2 regions of the Alteromonas fortis genome follow, and region 1 is predicted to be linked to the other one. Evidence: predicted binding sites of a transcription regulator. Region 1 holds the regulator's gene; the other holds the start of a gene.

Region 1 (10,419 bases):
CATTATAAGATATCGGTAGTTGAGCGATTGTGCGAGATTTTCGTCGTATTTTTCTGGCATTACCCATTTTGCAGAGTCAACAACACTTAGTTTAGACTCTCTGTGCAACATTACACCCATAAACCAGTCAGGTTTTCCAAATAAAGGGCCAATTTTTTCAATTTGGTGGATCCCCCCTAGCGAAGTTAAGGGAACCGCAAGCGTTAGCCCTGCAACCTCAAAGAATAGCGCCTGAAAGCGGAAACCGAGAGTATCCTTTAGTGGAGTTTTTAAACTCTCAGGAACACTTACCTCACTTTCTTCTGCCTGTACAGGTACCTCAACGGATGAATGCTGCTTTTCGCTATCAATCGTCTTTAAATTTTGACTTTCAATTAACGAAGAGACCTCTTCAGCTAACGCTTCTTCTTTGTTGACGTGCGCTTCGCTATCGCTAGCCGTTGATACAAGGGCTGACTCAGCCATTTGCTGAGAGGCCTGCTCAAGCAATTTTGCCGTGCGCGCAGTGACATCTTCAGGAGTTTCAGGCTCTTTCAGAAGACTGTCTAGGTATGCCTCCATCACTTCTTCACGGGCAAATGGCGATTGCTTGCTCATGGTCTTGTTATTTCTCCAATACGGCTAACAGTTTATCGTAGGCATTTACACCTCTTGTCTTTGGATACGCAGCAGAGATAGGAAGCTGCACCAAACTAGCATCCCTAAAATGAGTATCCACCGGGATGACACCTTCCCATACACGTTCACCGTAATCACTCATTAAGCGTTTTCTCGACGCTAGTGCGGCGTTTGTTCGCTTATCGAATAAAGTAGGGATGATCAGAGTATCAAAAGACTTATCTAATGAACGCCCCATTATTTCCATAGTGCGTATCATTCTATCTAAGCCTTTAAGCGCCAAATATTCTGTCTGAGTCGGAACAATAACCTTATCGCATGCCGCTAAGGCATTAACCATTAACACGCCCAATACAGGCGGGCAGTCGATGATAGCAAAGTCGAACTCACTGGATATTTTAGCTAGTGCTTTTTTTAGCACTAAGCCCATCCCCTGCTCGCTTCCCATGGTTCGGTCTAACGTCGCCAATGCCATGGTTGCGGGTAACACATATAAATTGTCGAGTTTTGTAGGACTGAGACAGTCCATAACATTATCGGCAGTAATCTCGTTAGACTTAATAAAAATGTCGTAAACAGAATGGCTTGTCGCTTCTGCATCAATACCAAAATAGTAACTAAGCGATGCGTGGGGATCGGTATCTATCATGAGCACTCGCTTGCCCTTTTGAGCTAGCAAGCCGCCAAGGCTTACGGTTGTGGTAGTTTTACCTACCCCGCCTTTTTGATTTGCCACAGTCCACACTTTCATAATCACTGTTCCATTACTGTTCAAACTGCTATCGCATTTCGGTTTGAACGCAACTGCTTATATCATCGATATTAATATTTTTACTCGATATATTAGCCACAGCGACAGCTTGAGGCATACCGTAAACCACACAGGAGTCTTGGTCTTGCGCCCAAATAGTCGCGCCCTTATCCTTGAGTATTCGACAGCCCTCTCGACCGTCTGCCCCCATACCCGTTAAGATGATTCCCAGCACGTCGCCACCATAAACTTTAGCCAACGAGCTAAAGGTTAGATCTACGCTTGGCTTATAATTCACCTTATCAGACTGGCTTGCATCAACGATGGAAATTCGCTTATTGCTACCGATAGATTCGAGCAACATTTGCTTTCCCCCCGGGGCAAGATAAGCGTGCCCAGGTGCTAAAACATCGCCATGCTCTGCTTCTTTCACTTTAATTTTACAGTTACTATCTAAACGCTGTGCAAATGCAGTAGTGAAAGTTCCAGGCATATGCTGCACAAGTAAAATAGGATGAGGAAAATCTGCAGGTAGTGGAGAAAGCACTTTTTGAAGTGCAACAGGTCCACCTGTGGACGCCCCAATAGCTAAACATCTGTACTGCTTACCCGTTGCCCTGACTGAGGAAACGGTAGGCTGCTTGTCGGCGCCTTTATGGCCTGAAAGTAAACCCGATGTTTTGAAAAAAGCCTGTTTGGGCGCATTATCAGGAAGTTTTCTGGTCTCCGCTGTGCGAAGAGATGGGCGCTTCAAGCCCAATCCTCTTCGCGCTATCAACCTAACTTTAGTACAAAGCAGTCGCGAAGCATCTTTTCTATCTTGGGCAATGTCTTCGAATTTTTTGGGTAAAAAATCTAGCGCGCCTGCCTCTAACGCATCAAGCGTTGCCTGAGCGCCATGATGCGTCAATGAAGAAAACATCAAAATAGGCGTAGGGCGTTTATCCATAATAGCCTTTACCGCCGAAATACCGTCCATAACAGGCATTTCAACGTCCATGGTTATTACATCGGGTTTTAGTGCTTCTGTTTTATCCAGTGCATCACGCCCGTTTCTCGCTTCCCCAACAACTTCAAGTTCTCTATCACCATCGAGTATTTCTCTTACTCGACGGCGATAAAAGGTCGAGTCGTCCACGACTAGGACTTTAAAGACCATGGATTATCATTCCTGTTAATTCATCGCCTTACTTAATGGGTTTACGCGCGTACCGTTTTAGCAGGCTCGGAATATCTAAAATTAATGCAATACCACCGTCTGAGGTAATTGTAGCTCCCGCCATACCAGGCGTTCCTTGCAACAATGCATCCAGCGGTTTGATAACCACTTCTTCCTGGCCTATTAGCGCGTCTACGACAAACCCGACTTGCTGTGTACCAATTTGCACTACAACAACATGCCCCTTTTCTTTATTTATATTTTTAGGGCCTCGGATTAACCATTCGCCAAGGAAAAACAGAGGGATTGCTTTTGAACGAACTATCATTGTTAATTGGCCATCCACCGTATTGGTCTTCTTGATGTCCATATTTATTATTTCGTTCACCGCACCTAATGGTAACGCAAAGGTCTGTTTTCCTACAACAATCATTAACGTAGGTAGAATCGCGAGCGTTAACGGCACCTTGATATCTAATCGTGTACCTTTTCCTAACTGCGAGTCAATATTGATGGTACCGTTGAGCTGGTTAATTTTGGTTTTAACCACGTCCATGCCCACACCACGACCTGAAATATCGCTGATTTCGGTTTTAGTAGAAAAGCCAGGTGCAAAGATAAGGTTGAACGCTTCAACATCAGACATGCGTGCTGCTGCATCTACATCCAATACGCCACGGCTAATTGCGATCTCTTTTAGCTTCTCGGCGTCCATACCTTTACCGTCGTCTTCGATAGTAAGAAGAATATGGTCGCCTTCTTGAGATGCTGATAGCTGAACTGTACCCATGCGAGGCTTACCTGCCGCAGCACGATCATCCGGCATTTCTATCCCGTGGTCGACAGAGTTTCTCACCAAATGCACTAGCGGGTCGGCCAATGCTTCAACCAAGTTTTTATCTAAGTCTGTCTCTTCACCTACAAGCTCTAAGGTAATTTCTTTCTTTAAGCTTCTAGCTAGGTCACGTACAACGCGAGGAAAACGGCCAAACACTTTCTTGATAGGCTGCATGCGGGTTTTCATTACCGCACCTTGCAAGTCTCCCGTCACTACATCTAGGTTAGCAATGGCCTTTGACATGCTCTCGTCGTTGCTGTTGATCCCCAAACTTATCAGTCGGTTTCTAACGAGTACGAGTTCACCGACCATATTCATAATTTGGTCTAAACGCTTTGTGTCTACACGTACCGTTGTCTCAGCAGGTGGTGGAGCAGGAGCCCCTTTTTTATCATCTTTCTTGGAAGGCGCTTTAGGTGCAGCTGCTTTACTCGTTTTAGCTGGGCTTGCTGCACTAGGTGCGGGCTTCGCCTTAGGCGCAGCCGGGGCACTCGCCGCTTGCTTTGCTTTTTGAACAGCCTCGGTAGCCGCTTTGTCTACAGGAGGTTCAGGTGCTGCTGGAGCAGAGCTTTGTTTAGTTGGCCCTTGACCTGAGCCGTGAAGCTGATCAAGCAGAGCTTCAAATTCATCGTCGGTAATTTCTTCATCACCGGCACTACTTGCCGGAGCAGCTGCTGATGCTGGTTCTGCAGCACTTTTTTCGTCTCCACCAAACTGACCTTTTCCGTGCAGATCATCTAACAGTGCTTCGAACTCTTCATCAGTAATGTCATCACTGTCAGTGCTCGCCGCTGGTGCTGACGTTTGCGCAGGCTCCGTTTTGGCGGGTTTTGTATTGGTTGATGCAGCTTGTCCTGGAGCACCACCTCCATGAAGCTCATCAAGAAGAGCCTCAAACTCATCTTCGGTAATTTCTTCTATACCACCGCTACTTTCACTGGTATCTGACGCTGCTGGCACTGGTTCATCTATAACTAGTTCCGGCTCTTCTGCAACGACCTCGGGCTCAGCCGCGACAACTTCTGGCTCGGCGGCAGGCGCACTTGCATTGTCGAAAATGTTTTCATCTGGAGATTCTGGGCGACTGAGTTTGTGTAACAGGTCGACGAGGTGTGCATCTGCCGGCTCTAGCGGCTCTTGTGCTTTTACTCGTTCAAACATTTCAACTACCACATCAGTGGCTTGCAAAATGATATCCATTAACTCAGGCGTTAGCGTTCGTTGGCCATTGCGCATAACGTCAAAGACGTTTTCAGCACCGTGACAAATTTCAACTAACTCAGTAAGAGAAAGGAAGCCCGCTCCCCCTTTTACTGTGTGATAGCCGCGAAAAATTGCGTTAAGCAAGTCCGCGTCTTCAGGATTGTTCTCAAGATCAACGAGCTGTTCTTGTAATTGTTCAAGTATCTCTCCAGCTTCCACTAGAAAGTCCTGTAATATTTCCTCGTCAACATCAAACGACATGCACCCGCTCCCCTAAAAACCTAAGCTAGACAGAAGATCATCTACATCATCTTGACCTGAAACGACGTCATCTCGTTTGTCAGCATCAATAATTGGGCCTTCTGCCTCTACACCATCAACCTTATCGGCCTTAACGCTGGAAGGTTTAGTTTGTTCTGCACCGTCCCGTTCGCCAAACATAGTAAGCATGTTTACAAGGCTATCTTCGACTTCTTTAACCAAGTCGATAACGCGACGAATAACCTGTCCAGTCAAGTCTTGATAACCTTGTGCCATCAAAACTTCAGTAAGTAACTGTGTAAGTTTAGCCGACTGATTCGAACCGTCTTCCAACAATTCGTCTAAGTCTGCACATAAAACCTTAAACTCACCCAACTCGATTTGGCGGTTCATCAGCTTTTTCCACTCTGGCATAACCTTTTCGATTCGCTCTGCGAGCAGTTCAGCGATGGGCATACTCGCCTCTACGGCATCCATAGTAGTATTAGCAGCTTTCTCGGTTTCTTCAATTACGTAGGTAAGGCGGGACTGAGCATCAGGGATATCGTCTGTAGCTAAATTTTTGATGCGGTCGTCTATTTGAAAGTTGTTTAATGCGTCGTGGAGTTGACGCGTCAACTTGCCTACTTCAGCGAATAGCTCAACGTTTTCTTTCATTGAGACGGCTTCAAGTAGTGCATTAGCTGAAGTCTTGTCACCTTCTTCAAGAAAAGTGACAAGCTGCTTTGCTTCTTCTAACGATATTGGAACGTTTACATTCGTTGACATCCAGTAAACCTCATTTATCTGGTGAGCGTCTGGATCAACCTAAACGTTCGAATATTTTATCTAATTTTTCTTTAAGCGTTGCCGCGGTAAAAGGTTTAACAACGTAACCATTCACACCCGCTTGGGCGGCGGCAACGATCTGTTCCTTCTTCGCTTCGGCGGTCACCATAAGTACTGGCAGATGCTTAAGTTTGTCATCGGCTCTAATTGCTCGGAGCAGATCTATACCCTGCATACCAGGCATGTTCCAATCAGTAACAACAAAGTCGAAATCGCCTTGTTGTAACATAGGTAATGCGGTGCTTCCGTCATCCGCTTCCTGGATATTGGCAAAACCCAAATCTTTAAGCAGGTTTTTGATGATTCGTCTCATGGTTGAAAAGTCATCGACCACGAGAATTTTCATGCTTTTGTCCAAAATAGCCTCCACTGAGGGGTTAATTGTTTTTAATTTCTATTCTTCGTCAGCTTGCCACGACTTCATTCGTGATTTGAGTTTTAACATGGCTTGACTATGAATTTGACTGACTCTCGACTCACTTACGTCGAGAACCTCGCCTATTTCTCTTAAGTTTAGTTCTTCATCATAGTAAAGTGAAAGAACAATCGCTTCTCGCTCGGGTAATGTCGTTATTGCATGGGCCAGCGCTTTTTGAAATGCGCCCTGCATTAAATCTTCTAACGGTGCATCACTGCCTCGACTTTGCTCGGTAGTGATTACATCTTCCGACACACCTAAATCTTCAATGCCCACCAGCTTCCCGGCATTTACTTCATTGAGCATCTGGTGATAATCCTGCAAGCTCACATTAAGCTTGTCAGCAATATCGGAATCTCGTGCGTCGCGCCCAGTTTCACTTTCTACCTGAGATATCGCTTCTGTTATTGCGCGACCATTTCGGTGAACAGAACGTGGCGTCCAATCACCTTTGCGTATTTCATCCAGCATGGCACCGCGAATGCGGATACCTGCGAAGGTTTCGAAGCTTGCGCCTTTTGACCCATCAAAGTTTCGAGCGGCCTCTAACAAACCAATCATTCCTGATTGGATAAGGTCATCAACAAGAACACTCGCAGGCAGGCGCGCCATCAAATGGTGCGCAATACGCTTAACCAGAGGCGCATGTCTTTCGACTAACTGCGATTTATCTGTTTGCTGTTGATAAGCGGCTGCCTTGCTGTTCAACGTTGACTTCCTACGGCTTTTTCTGCAACTAATTGTTCAATGAAAAATTCTAAGTGACCTCCAGGCTGCGCCGGAATAGGCCAAGTAAGCGCCCTGTTTGCTAGCTTAGTTATCGCTACGGCTGCAGGAGAGCCCGGAAAAGCATCTACAATAGCTGTTTGCTTACGCACTGCTTTGCGAATATTTTCGTCAAATGGCACCGTCGCCACTAATTCTAGTGCAACATCAAGAAAACGCCCTGTCACTTTACTTAATTTGCTAAATAATTCCTGACCTTCTCGCACATCGCGAACCATATTGGCCACAACTTTAAAGCGAAAAACACCGTGCTCACGGTTAAGGATTTTTATCAGCGCATACGCATCAGTTAGTGATGTTGGCTCATCGCAAACCACCACCATGATATCTTGGGAGGCTTTAGAAAAGCTTAATACCATATCTGAAATGCCAGCAGCGGTGTCGACTATTAATACGTCTATTTGAGAACGCAGCTCGCTAAACGCTCTTATTAAGCCAGCGTGCTGTGTGGGTGAGAGTTCCGCCATTGACTGCGTACCAGATGTGGCGGGAGCAATCTTAATACCGTGTGGGCCGGTTACTAAAACCTCGTCCAACGTGCACTCGCCAGAGAGTACGTGAGATAAGTTTTTCTCAACTCGCAGGCCTAACATCACATCTACGTTTGCAAGACCAAGGTCCGCGTCAAGAACCATTACCCGCTTACCCTGCTTCGCCATGGCGATAGCAGTGTTAAGTGTAATGTTTGTTTTACCTACGCCACCTTTACCACCAGTGACGGCGATTACTTTGATTAACCGTGATTGCTTCATTTTTCTTAAGCTACTCGCTTGATCGTCAATCATACTGCTTATGCTGTTTTAATTGCGTTGTTACCACTAGTATGATTCAAACCGTACTTTTTATAAAGCTTTGCAGCAGCGGAAACCAAAGATTTCGCTTCTGCAATCTTAATGTCTTCAGGCACTTTTTGACCATCGGTGACATAACTAACCGGTAGTTGATATTCAACCGCTGCACTAAGTACCTCTCCTAAAGAGTAGCACTCATCTAACTTTGTGAAAATACAGCCACTTAGTTCAATATCGTCATAGGCTTGAATGATTCTCTGCAAAGCCGGATATTGCGTATTGGCTTGCGCTACCAAATATTTTTTAACTTTTGGCATTTGGCCATTGTCGAACTGCTTAATTTGCTTAATTAATCGACTATCACGCTGACTAAAACCTGCTGTATCAATCAATACTAGTCGCTTATGACGAAGTTGGAACAATAAATCTGCAAGTTCTTCACTAGTTTGCGCTTTTCGCACAGTACAGCCAATAATTTTTCCGTATGTCGCTAGTTGCTCATAGGCTGCAATTCTATACGTATCAATAGTAATCATAGCCACCGATTCTGCACCATATTTCTGCGCGTAGCGGGCGGCCAACTTTGCAACTGTGGTTGTTTTACCTGTACCAGTAGGCCCAACTAATGCAACAGCACCTTGTGAGCTAAGTATATCGTTTCCGGTAACATTTATGCGATTAGCCAATAGGTTAAGAAGATATACCCACGCGTCACGTTCGTTGTAATGAGCCGGTGTATAGCTAATCAGTTGTGTTGCTAGTGCACTACTCAGCCCCATATCGGTTAATCGCGTGACCAGATATTGATGAACAGGTTTTTGACGCTTGTTCTTCGCTTCCATTAAGTCAGCAACTTGATACTGCAATACGTCGCGAAGTGAAGCTAACTCTTCTTTGATTTGAGCTAGTTCAGCTGACTGGGATACAGGTGTTTCACCCATACTTGACGCCTGGTGCTCAGGAAAAGTCTCTTGCTCGACAACATCTTGAGCTGGCGATTGTGTTCCAAGGTCGTCGATAAACGCTTCTGAAAAATCTAAGTGAGAGGCAATTTCGTTGGCGTGCTTAGCGTTCGCTGACATTGGCTGTTTTGGTTGTGCAGAACTGCTTGCAACTGGGTTTCCACCATGCTGCTTTTCCAGCAACGCTTTTAAGCTGTCAGGACCGTCATCGCCAATAATTTCACTTAAGCTAGGCACAGCCTTTTGGCCAGGTGTTTTTGCCGCGGCTTGTGGTGCTGCCTTAGGCGTGAAAAGCTTAGCTTCAGGCTCTTTGTCGTAGGCTGCTACAAGCTCGATGCCGTCAGCGACTTTGCGATTTGACATGATCACAGCATCACTGCCCAACTCAGCTTTAACTTGGCTTAGCGCCTCACGCATATCTTTGCCGAAGAAACGTCTAATTTTCATTGCAACCTCTCCAATCACCCAGTGTCAGATTATTGACCGACCGAACTGACTATTTTTATTTGTTTGTCGTCAGGCACTTCTTGGTATGAAAGAACATGCAGCCCAACAACAGAATACTTTAAGAAGCGAGACAGAACGGGTCGTAGCATGCCTGAGGTAAGGAGTACTGCAGGTTCCCCTTCTAACTCTTGCTGCTGACTGGCTTGCTGCAATGATTTTTGCAGCTTGTCTGCCAGACCTGGTTCGATACCAGCACCGTCTTCGCCACCTGCTTGAAGGGACTGGTGCAACATCTGTTCCAACTCTGGCGCCAAGGTTATGACAGGTATCTCTTTCGCCCCTTGGGTAATTTCTTGAACGATTAAACGCTTGAGTGCTATACGCACTGCAGACACCAGTACATCTGGGTCTTGGCTTCGTGTACCGTATTCACTAAGAGTCTGAACAATGGTGCGCATATCGCGAATAGGCACACCTTCAAATAGCAAGGTTTGCAGCACTTTCACAACTGTACTAAGCGGCAGAATATCGGGTACTAAACCTTCAACTAATTTAGGGTGCTGTTTGGCGAGCATATCTAAAAGCTGCTGCGCTTCTTCATGCCCAAGTAACTGATAGGCGTTATTGGAAAGTAACTGACTAAGATGAGTCGCAACAACAGTGGCGGCATCAACAACCGTGTATCCAAGAGTTTGCGCGTGCTCGCGCTTATTAGGCTTAATCCACACCGCATCTAACCCGAAAGCAGGGTCTTTAGTAGCGCGCCCCTCTAATTTTCCGAACACTTGTCCGGGGTTAATGGCAAGTTCTTCGTCGTGACTTATAACGGAATCGCCAATAGTGACGCCGAGCATAGCGATGGTGTAAGTGTTAGGCTCTAAGTCTAAGTTGTCGCGTATATGAACAGGTGGAATAAGGAAGCCGAGTTCTTGGGAAAGTTTTTTACGCACGCCTTTAATTCGTGTCAACAACTCGCCACCTTGAGATTTATCAACAAGAGGAATTAAGCGATAGCCCACTTCTAAACCAATGGTATCCACCTGCTGAACGTCGTCCCATCCCAGCTCTTTAACTTCAGGTGCAACAGTTTCGTCTTTTGCAATGTTCTCTGGTAATTGAGGTTCTGCAGCTTTCTTCTTAGCTTGAACTGTCTGCCAATACGCAAACCCTGCAATCAAAAATGAAAAACCCAAGAATGCGATATGAGGCATACCCGGGATGATACCCATGACGAAAAGCACGCCTGATGCAATATAAAGCGCTTGATTATTGCCTAGCTGGCCACGGATTTCTTTTCCCATTTCCTGGGTTTCGTTTTCACGAGTAACGATAATCGCCGTAGCTACCGAAAGTAGTA
Region 2 (10,419 bases), 140 kb from region 1:
AAGCGCGGTGTTGAAGTAATTGGTGTTTCAATCGACTCTCAGTTTTCACACAATGCGTGGAGAAATACCCCAGTAAATCAAGGTGGTATTGGTCCAGTTAAGTACACTCTTGTTGCAGACGTAAAACACGACATCTGCCAAGCGTACGATGTCGAGCACCCAGAAGATGGTGTTGCTTTCCGCGGTTCATTCCTAATCGATGCCGAAGGTATGGTTCGTCACCAAGTAGTAAACGATCTTCCACTTGGTCGTAACGTTGACGAAATGCTTCGCATGGTCGACGCTCTAGCGTTCCACGAAGAGCATGGCGAAGTTTGCCCAGCAGGTTGGACTGAAGGTAAATCAGGTATGGACGCATCACCTGAAGGTGTAGCTAAATACCTATCTGAAGAAGCAGATAAGCTATAAGCTAGCCTGTTTAAAGATAATAAAGAAACAGCGCCTTTGGGCGCTGTTTTTATTTATGGCATTTATCGAACAAAAACTATTCTTGATTTTCTACTGGCCAGCCACCTAACGCCTTATAACGATTTACCATGTAGCAAAATAGTTCGGTGGTTTTCTGTGCATCGTAAAGGGCGCTATGCGCTTCATTTTGGTCAAACGATATACCCGCCGCTCGGCATGCTTTTACCAGCACAGTTTGACCAAGAGCAAGGCCTGCTAGGCTGGTGGTATCGAAGGAAACAAATGGATGAAAGGGCGTGCGCTTTATATTGCAGCGCTCAATAGCAGCATTAACGAAGCTTTGGTCAAACGTTGCGTTATGAGCAACGATAACAGAACGCTGACAGTCCGCATTTTTCTGTGCTTTGCGAATACCTTTACATAAATCCTTCATGGCTTCGCTTTCCTCTATAGCACCTCGTAATGCGCAATTAGGATCAATGCCATTAAATTCTAATGCCGCAGGCTCAAGGTTAGCGCCCTCGAACGGATCTATATGATAGTGAAAGGTTTGGTCAGGATGCAGTACTCCGTCTTCATCCATTTTCACCGTAACCGCTGCTAACTCTAATAAGGCGTCAGTGCCTGCATTAAATCCGGCCGTTTCAACGTCGATGACAACGGGAAAATAACCTCGAAAGCGCTGGGAAAGAAGGGGCGGGTTGGCAGACATAAACACTCTTGTAAAACTAGATTGCAGAAACTGGTTGGTTGCTTTTTATGCAAACCTACCTGCGAAACTTATTAGCAAAAAGAATTATCGCAAGGATATCTTCGAGTTGCCAGTTTCAATTTGAAAACCGCGAAGATGAGAAGCAACTAGTAGTACGAAACGCTAATGGTATTAAACGCTAAACTTTTCTACACTTTGGACGATAATCATATTAACCATGAATTTTCAAAACTCACTATTCGCGACTTAAAGCGAATGGTTACAATTTATGGCTCTTAAAGGTTGGTGGGCGGTTAAAAGGCCTACGCTCGTGTTAGTCAGACTTTCGTTATGGTGTCGAAATGGTGTTGAAATTAAAATATATCGCTTTATTGGGGATGGTGGGGTCGCTGTCGTCCCATGCTGCCATGCGGCAATATTCTGCAACCATTGAAAGTTCCAACTGGCGTATTGATACGGACACGCGCCTGCAGTGTACGCTTAACCACGAATTGCCTGGTTACGGCGAAGCCATGTTTACGAGTTCCGCGTCGAAGCAGCTAAACATGGAATTTGAATTAGACATGTATATGCTGCCAAACAAGTTTGATGTGGCTGCGGTCTACTCTGTTCCGCCAAAGTGGATGCCGGGTGTGGCGCCAAAGACCATCGCGGATATGTCTATTCGAAAGCAATACAATGGCGACCTGCCACAAGAGGCTGCATGGACTATGTTGTCTGAGTTAGAGAAAGGCTTTTGGCCCACGATTTACTATCAAGACTGGTATAACAAATATGACCAAGTGAGTGTGGCATTAAACGCAAGCAACTTCTCAGGCGTGTATCGCGACTTTGTTAAGTGCGTGTCGAACTTGCTTCCCTTTAGTTTTGATGACATCGCCTACACTGTGTTGTCTTATCAGAACAACAGCACAGAGCTTACTAAGTATTCGCAAAAGCGTTTAACTATGATTGGCGAATATTTAAAAGAAGACAGCGAATTGGAGCTTGTGCTTCTCGATGGTTACACGGACAGTTACGGTGGCCGTTACAACAACGAACAGTTGTCTATTCGACGGGCCAATGAAGTAAAAAGCTATCTAACTACGCTAGGTGTACCTGAAGATAGAATCCAGCTAACAGGCCATGGTGAAAAACGCCATATCGCGCCAAACGATACGCGGGAAAGCCGTGCGCAAAACAGACGCGTAGTGGTACGACTATCCAAGTCGTAGGCGCTTGCTCAAGCGCCTCAAACCCGTTTAACTTGCGTTAATTTGTTTTGTCTCGCCAGGTTAATACAGGCACTAAATGGTCGGTGAAAACGCCATCAGCTCGCACTACCTTGTGCAATGCATCTAAAATTTGTTTTCCAGACATGCCCGCCGGAAGCGCATCCTGACGATAAGTGTAGGGATGAATGGTAAGTTCGTTATCGTGAGCGTACTTAACCCAACTAGCTGCTTCTACTTTCCCTTTAGCCATTGCCTGAGTATCCATTAAATGGCCTAACCAAGGGCCTATGCCATTCGCATACTTCGCGACTTGCTTCATACCTTCTTGTGTACGCAGCCATTCGTAGTCGGTGTCGCTCTCTCCCCAATCGTTCTCGCCAATCAGCATAACTACTTTGCCCTTATAGCCAAGGGTTTCACGAATGCGTTTGATCTCATTGAAGTCAAAGCACTGCAGGTAGCTATTGCCGTTTTCTCCCGCAAACCCGTAGTTTTTTAATGTGTCGATAACCATCTTACTGGCATCAATACCTTCAGCAATGTGAAAGGCAGGGGACTTTACTTCTGGGTATACGCCTACAGATGTGCCGAATTGGCGGTTAAGTTCGCTGATTAGTTCAAAGTGTTCACTTAACGTGGCCACTTTAAAATTAGCCTGGGTGCCGCGGTACCTACTCTTAAAAACCTGCTCCCCGTCACTGTTAGCACGCTCATGTACCCGCAACGCTCGAAGCTCTTCGAGAGTGAAGTCACGGGCGTAATAGCGTCCGTCCTTTCGGTGACGTGCTGGAAAAATATCTTCTACATTAGTGACTGTCTCTAAGTGAATGTCGTGCAATACAACGGGGATGTCATCTTTGGTTATAACAACATCCTGCTCTATAAAGTCAGGACGCAGCGAGAACGCTAGCGTGGCTGCTTCAAGGGTATGTTCCGGCAAATAGCCAGAAGCACCTCGATGGGCGATAACGGTAAAATGCAGTCTTTCACTAGTGGTACGTTCTGCTTCAGCGTGCGAAGTTTTACTATTCGTAGCATCAGCTGCAAGCGTACTCTCAGAGGCAAGGACACCTGTAAATAGCACAACCAAAGCAGGTAGTAACGATGTCAATCTAGTTGTGTATCTATTGCGCAACCTAGCATTGCCCTTTAATCTCAGTTTGAGCTGGTTCGACGAACCCGCTATACCCTTGCTTACCCGGTTTAAAGAAAATAATAAGCGGTTACCTAGCATGTGACTGCCACTCCATGTGTTTACTTTTATCGCCATCTTATTTATGCCTTACATTTCACAGAAAGCTTATGTTACGAGCGCTTAGAAGATATTGGCGACGCCGTGCTGCTATAGTGAAATAGACTTATTTTGAATAAGTTCTATGGCATACCCATCTGGATCGCGTACAAAAGCGATGACGGTAGAGCCACCTTTTACGGGGCCGGGTTTACGGTACACCTCAGCGCCATTTGCCTCTAAGTTTTCACAAAATTGATAGATGTCGTCTACTTCAATGGCGATGTGGCCATACGCGTTACCCTTATCATAGGTGTTGTCACCCCAGTTATAGGTAAGCTCTAACACAGTGCTATCGGTCTCTTCTCCGTATCCTACAAAAGCGAGGGTGTACTCATACTCTTTGTTTTCTGATTGTCGAAGAAGGCGCATGCCCATCAATGAGGTGTAGAAGTGAAGTGAAGCCTCTAAGTTTTCAACTCGAAGCATGGTGTGAAGCATTCGCATAACTATTTCCTATTTGAACCATCAGAATTACCCGATGGTACACTGCATTGTAAGTGCGCGTTTGCAAATGCCACATGTATCCAGAACTCTAGCTACACAGAACTCCATCCAGACAAAGCCTCGCAGAGTACTCTCGTTGGTAAACGCAAACGACACGCTATGATAATGGGGAAATGTTAACGCTTTAAGACAGTTTTACAATTCCACTTAAACGTATTAAAAACCCCACATGCCGATATTATCAATTTTAAGCCGACGAGGCTGGCTTAACAGGTAGACGACCATTTCGCCTAAGTCTTCGTTTTGAATCAGACCCTTGTCTATCTTCTCAGATCCTATTTTCTGTGACTGAATTAGCGCAGGGTTGAGTGAATGAACGTGAATGCCATAAGGTCGCACTTCCTCTTGAAGAGCTTTCCCAAGCCCCACCAATGCGAATTTCGACGCGCAGTAAACGCCCGCATTGGCATATCCATTTAGTGCCGCCTGAGAGGCAATATTGATAATGTAACCCTCTCGATTTTCAATCATATGGGGCACTACTTGCTTACACATAAGGAAGGAACCTTTTACATTGGTATCCATCACTTCGTCCCAATCGTCTTCACTGGTTTCCCAGATGAGCGTTTCTTTACCAAAACCACTGTTATTGATAAGAACGTGAAGTTCGCCAAATGTATTTTTAACTTCTTTTACGAAACTTGCGACTTCATCACTTTTTGATACATCACATTTTGCCCCAATGACTTTACCGGGGAATAGCGCATCTAATTGTTTAACTGTCTTGGTTATCGTTTCCTCAGTGCGTCCGCAAATAGCTACTTTCATTCCTGCTTCTAATAGAAAGTGAGTTATAGTTTTACCCAGCCCCTTGCCGCCACCTGTCACAATGGCGGTTTTACCCGATAACAAATACATATCTGTCATAATTAAAACCTAGCAAAAAAAGAATAAGACTAACTTAGCTGGTATTGGCGTTATACAAACATACGTATTCATTGTGGGCCCAATTGATAAGGTCGCATTGCAATGCTTAAAAAATAATCCCGAAATAATTGGACATGGCGACCAATTACCTGTACTGTCTCGCTCGCTCTAGATATGTTTTATGCTTTACCTAATACTGCGCTGTACCTTTCTTTATACCTTCAAATTGAAGTGCTAGATAGATATACAACTGCTTTACTAGCTTAGTTATGTCTATTGCTATTCGGTGGCTTCCACCATTACATCAATTTTTTTAAAAGGTTATTATTATGTCTAATTCTGTAAACGGTACAGTTAAGTGGTTTAACGAAGAAAAAGGTTTCGGTTTCATTACTCCTGAAGCTGGTGGCAAAGACGTATTCGTACACTTCCGTTCAATCACTTCTGACGGCTTCAAGACTCTTGCTGAAGGTCAAGCGGTTAGCTTTGAAGTTGAACAAGGCCAAAAAGGCCCACAAGCTGCTAACGTAACAGTTCTTTAAGACCTGTAAGCCAGCTTAGGGTTATTTCTCTTATCTGAAGTAACCCGCAAAGATGGGCTCTTTTACACAAAAAATGTGAAAAGAGCCTAATTTTCGTTTTTAGATTTCTTAACCCAACCTGCGAGGAATTCAAAACAAACTATATCAATAAAGAAGTATCTAATATGCAATTTCAAAACTCTATCTCTACCATTAACAGCCTTATTCCAGGTGCGTTAATTTCAAATATCTCCATAAATAAAACAGCTGTTGCCTTCAAACATGCGAATACCTACCGACATGTTCAGTTATCATCAAGACAAGAAGCAAAGCGATTCATTGCTCAGCTTATTCAAAAGAGCTAATTAAGCTCGCTCTACCCTTATCGCTTTATAGTCAATAATAATGCTAAAAAGTTAAAAGGTTATAGCTCTTGCCTTTTTAGTAGTGCAACTGCGTGGTATGTATAAAGCGCTGTAAATAAAGGGGGGCTGTTGCAAGAGAAGCATTGGCTAGTACGGGTGTGTACTAACCAATGTCATTATAGAAATAACCTGCCGCTATTATTTGGCTTTTAAGTCGACGTCTGAATCTGCTAACAGATATATGCTTGCTGCATAAGCTGCAATGTTTTGAGCCAGTTCATCAGGGTTAATTTTGTCTAATGTGTCATCAGGCGTGTGATGAAGATCGAAATAATCTCGACCGTTCTGGTTCAACCGGATAGTCGGTACGCCTTTCGCTGCTAGCGGTATAATATCGGGGCCACCTCCGGCAACGTCTGAGCCACCGCGAATTATACCCAGAGGTGACAAGATCTTTGCGATTTCATCTACCAGTACTGTTGCTTCAGGGTTCACATTTGACACAAGTTGCCAAATTGTTTGTGCGCCAAAATCAGACTCAGTAGCAAGAACGTGGTTAGCAAGGTTCTTTTCATGCTGTTTTGCATAAGCAAACGCGCCTAATAAGCCCACTTCTTCAGCGCCAAACATAACTACACGAATGGTGCGCTTAGGGCGTTCAGGCAGTGATGCAATTAAAGCGGCTGCCGCTGTGGTAATAGCAACGCCCGCACCGTCATCAACAGCGCCGGTGCCTAAGTCCCAGCTATCTAAGTGACCACCAATGAGCACAATCTCTTCGGGCTTTTCACTACCGACTAAATCTAGAATTACGTTGCCGCTGCTTACTTCGCCTTTCCACTTTGACTCAGAATGAAGCGATAACGACAGTGGCTTGCCTAAATTGTGTAGGCGTCGTAAATGATCAGCATCGGGGTTAGAAATAGCAACAACCGGAATATCGGCCCACTCATCGCCGTCTGAGCTCATCATGCCAGAGTGAGGGAAGCGATGAGAGTCTGAGCCTACCGAACGTACAACTAGCGCTTCAGCGCCACCGCGCTGCGCATGTTGCCAACCAATACGGCGACGTTGATTCGCTTGGCCATAGCCCGCACCCGTTTGACTTTTTACCATGGCATCGCCATCGACAAACGCAATTTTGCCTTTAAGCGCGCCGTCTTTAACTGCGGTTAGTGCGTGAATATCTCTGAAATACACGATGTCAGCGTTTATCTCGCTATCTGAAGGAGCCGCTCCACCTAGCGCTGTGCCATAAAGCGGTTGGGCATAAGGCGCAGTAAGTGAAATATGTAAATGACCCCTGTCCCAGAAGGGCATGGTAAACTCTTCAATACTCACTTTATCAAATCCGAGGCGCTCTCCTACCTTAACGCCCCAGTCTCTGGCTCGCTTTTCAGCTTCCGAACCGCCAAGGCGTGGGCCTATCTCTGTAGTTAGTGATTCTACGATGCTATAGCCTAAGTCACTTTTCAGCGCTTTTTGAATTAGCGTTTCCGCATTTTTCTTTTGCTCGTCTGTAATGGGTGAAGTTTCAGCAAAAACACCGAAACTGCATGCACTTACTAGTGCACCAAACGCTAGATTCCTAGCGATATTATTCAATCGGGACATGTGTTCTCCGTGGATTATTTTTATATTTTTGTTTATTTGCGTGAGCAAAAATATGACGTGCTTATCATAGCCAAATTGAGATGTGCTTTCGAGGTAAACCACAAGCCGAAGTCGTAAGTTAATCGCAAAGCAGGTCTACTTGGTTGTGAAAAATAATGTTACCTTTTGAAAAGGAAAAAATAACAAGGAAAGTAAATATGAAAATACCTCTTTATACTTATTTCAAAAATAGAACATCAGCCTTCTCAAGTATTATCAACAATAAGACTTATTTCGGTTCACTGCTCTGTGCGTTTTTGCTTGTTGGTTGTGGCGGTAGCACAAATGGTAATGACAGTGTAGTAAGGCCAGATTCATTACTAGGCGTATGGTTTGGGCAAACTTCAACAGTTGAAGATGGGCAAGAAGAGGTTGTTATTGCGATCTCCTCTGAGGGTAAGACTATTGTATTTTCGCAGGCCTCGCGAGACACGCTTATTGCTCACGGCGACATAAGCGAAGATACCTTTACTTCTGACGATACCATGCTGTATCCAGGAGAAGGCATGACTAAGCATGGCACAATGCAGCTCACAGCGAATGGTGACAGTTTAGAAGGCTCAGCGACAGTATCGGGTCTCACACTTGATTTTTCTGCCAACAAGGTCAGCGCTACCGAGGATGTTTCACTTATCGATATTGCTGGCAATTATGCAAGTTCTTGGTCTGATGGCGCCTACACTCGTTCGTTTGCTATCGATAATGAAGGGGGGATCAGCGGTTCAGATACTAATGGTTGCGTATACTCAGGCTCTGTCGAGCAAATTAGCGGAATCAATTCACTTTTCGATATTACGATTAAAGCGGAAACCTGCTTTGAAGATTTCGAATATAAAGGGCTTCTCGCTTATGGTGTATTTCCCTTTGAATATCAAAACTCAATTATTGAGAGAAATGGTATTGTCATAGCTACAGAGGCTTCATCAAGAGCTTATGCTTTTCGCCAATTTAGCCCTCAAGATTAGCGTTATCCGATATATAAACAAGGAGTCTATAGACTCCTTGTTTGAATCGCAAAGGCTTGCCTTAAGTTCTATTTACGCTTCTTCTTAAGCGCCAATTTTTGCTTTTTCTCTTGTTCTTTCAGCACTTCGTTTATAAAGCTCTTTCTACCAAATTCACGGGTAATAGTGCACTTATTTAAATCAAAACCGCGAGCAGGGCAGTATTCTCTGCCGTACAAGATAATCTGTAGATGCAGGTCGTTCCATCTTTCTTTAGGAAACAGGCGTTTTGCATCGCGCTCTGTTTGCTCTACGCTTTTTCCGTTCGATAAACCCCAGCGGTACATTAAACGATGAATATGTGTATCTACCGGGAAAGCGGGAATGCCAAAGCCTTGAGACATAACCACCGCGGCTGTCTTGTGGCCAACAGCAGGCATGGCCTCCAGCGCTTCAAAGTTTGCTGGGACTTCACCATTGTGTTGTTTAATGATCATATCGGACAAATGCCAAATGCCTTTCGACTTCATAGGCGATAATCCACAAGGGCGGATAATGTCTTGTATTTCTTCAATACTCATCAACACCATGTCGTAGGGGTTATCTGCGCGAGCGAACAGCTTTGGCGTAATTTGATTAACGCGCTCGTCGGTACATTGTGCCGATAATAGAACTGCAATCAGTAAAGTATATGGGTCTTTGTGATCTAGAAAGATAGGAATTTCTGGATAAAGGTCATCCAAAATTCGCATTATTTCTTTTACTTTTTCCTGCTTAGATAGCGGCTTTGCCGGCTTAACTACATCATTCATTTCTATATACTTTTTTAATATGGACGCTAAACAAGGTGTAAATTTTTTAAGTTAAAACGTTTGCACCATCTGCTGAAGTTTTCACTTACTCCGTCAAGCTACGCTAACAATTACGGTATGATTTAACTCTCTGCAGTGACGCGCACGCGCTCAGCTTTCACCGCAGGCGATGTTTGCTTAGCGGCTAACTTGGCATCTATGCTGTTTTTAATAGCAATAAGAAGTCCCATGCCTAAAAACGCGCCCGGCGGTAATATCGCAAGTAGAAATGGGTTTTCTGTGTTAAACAGTGTAATAGTCCAGTTCGCAGCAATGGGGCCAAATAGTCTATCTGCACCCGCTAATAACGTCCCCGCACCCAATATTTCTCGCATGCCACCTAGTACAACCAACACAGCGGTAAATCCTAAGCCCATCATGAACCCATCGTATGCGGACGCAAGGGGCCCGTTTTTCGATGCAAAGGCCTCGGCGCGTCCTATAATGGCGCAGTTAGTTACAATCAGTGGAATAAAAATACCTAACGCTAAGTAAAGGTCGTAGGTATAGGCATTCATTAGAAGCTGAACAATGGTTACAAATGCTGCAATAATCATAACGAAAACAGGAATGCGGATCTCGTTTCTTACCACATTTCGAACGAGTGAAACGGTAATGTTACTGCCAATTAAAACCAACATGGTAGCAAGGCCAAGTCCTAAACCGTTAATGAAGGTAGCAGTAACGGCTAGTAGGGGGCACAATCCTAACAGCTGTACTAGCGCAGGGTTGTTCTTCCAAAGCCCTTGCAAGGACAGGTCGCGAAAGTCAGTCACGTTATAACTCCTCTACACTATGAGGTTGGGTTTCATCCACGTTAACGTCATCTATTGTTTCAACCGAATCTGTTGTTGCACAGGTGTTGGGGGCGGAGAATAACGCGCTTTGGTTAGCCTGAGCGTAAAGTAAAGCTTCACGTACGGCTGTGACTACCGCTCTTGGCGTTATAGTAGCGCCTGTGAATTGGTCAAATTCGCCGCCATCTTTTTTGACTTGCCATGGAGCTAAGTTATCTGGTGAGAACGACTTACCGCTGAAGCTTGTGATCCAATTGCTTACTGCAAGCTCTATCTTATCACCAAGCCC

What was found. Region 1 encodes FliA, which starts transcription of late flagellar genes. Its sites were predicted from a motif close to CTAAAGNTNNNNNNNNNNNNGCCGATA; they were not measured.
Region 2: PCAR9_RS05615 (flagellar protein MotY) is a predicted target of FliA. The motif match lies at 1,299-1,325, and genes of this name have one in related genera.

Annotation. Positions count from the first base shown of each region.
Region 1 is NZ_LR812090.1:1,146,018-1,156,436, reverse strand. It holds gene PCAR9_RS05020 (chemotaxis protein CheW) at 1-597, opposite strand, end outside; gene PCAR9_RS05015 (ParA family protein) at 605-1,369, opposite strand; gene PCAR9_RS05010 (protein-glutamate methylesterase/protein-glutamine glutaminase) at 1,398-2,528, opposite strand; gene PCAR9_RS05005 (chemotaxis protein CheA) at 2,557-4,830, opposite strand; gene PCAR9_RS05000 (protein phosphatase CheZ) at 4,843-5,598, opposite strand; gene cheY (chemotaxis response regulator CheY) at 5,633-6,016, opposite strand; gene PCAR9_RS04990 (RNA polymerase sigma factor FliA) at 6,053-6,784, opposite strand; gene PCAR9_RS04985 (MinD/ParA family protein) at 6,781-7,647, opposite strand; gene flhF (flagellar biosynthesis GTPase FlhF) at 7,653-9,062, opposite strand; gene flhA (flagellar biosynthesis protein FlhA) at 9,092-10,419, opposite strand, start outside.
Region 2 is NZ_LR812090.1:1,287,848-1,298,266, forward strand. It holds gene PCAR9_RS05605 (peroxiredoxin) at 1-408, shown strand, start outside; gene rnt (ribonuclease T) at 485-1,120, opposite strand; gene PCAR9_RS05615 (flagellar protein MotY) at 1,462-2,334, shown strand; gene glpQ (glycerophosphodiester phosphodiesterase) at 2,372-3,445, opposite strand; gene gloA (lactoylglutathione lyase) at 3,677-4,072, opposite strand; gene PCAR9_RS05630 (SDR family oxidoreductase) at 4,289-4,999, opposite strand; gene cspE (transcription antiterminator/RNA stability regulator CspE) at 5,329-5,541, shown strand; gene PCAR9_RS05640 (hypothetical protein) at 5,706-5,885, shown strand; gene PCAR9_RS05645 (M20/M25/M40 family metallo-hydrolase) at 6,084-7,499, opposite strand; gene PCAR9_RS05650 (hypothetical protein) at 7,697-8,503, shown strand; gene PCAR9_RS05655 (endonuclease III domain-containing protein) at 8,572-9,294, opposite strand; gene PCAR9_RS05660 (electron transport complex subunit E) at 9,417-10,109, opposite strand; gene PCAR9_RS05665 (RnfABCDGE type electron transport complex subunit G) at 10,111-10,419, opposite strand, start outside.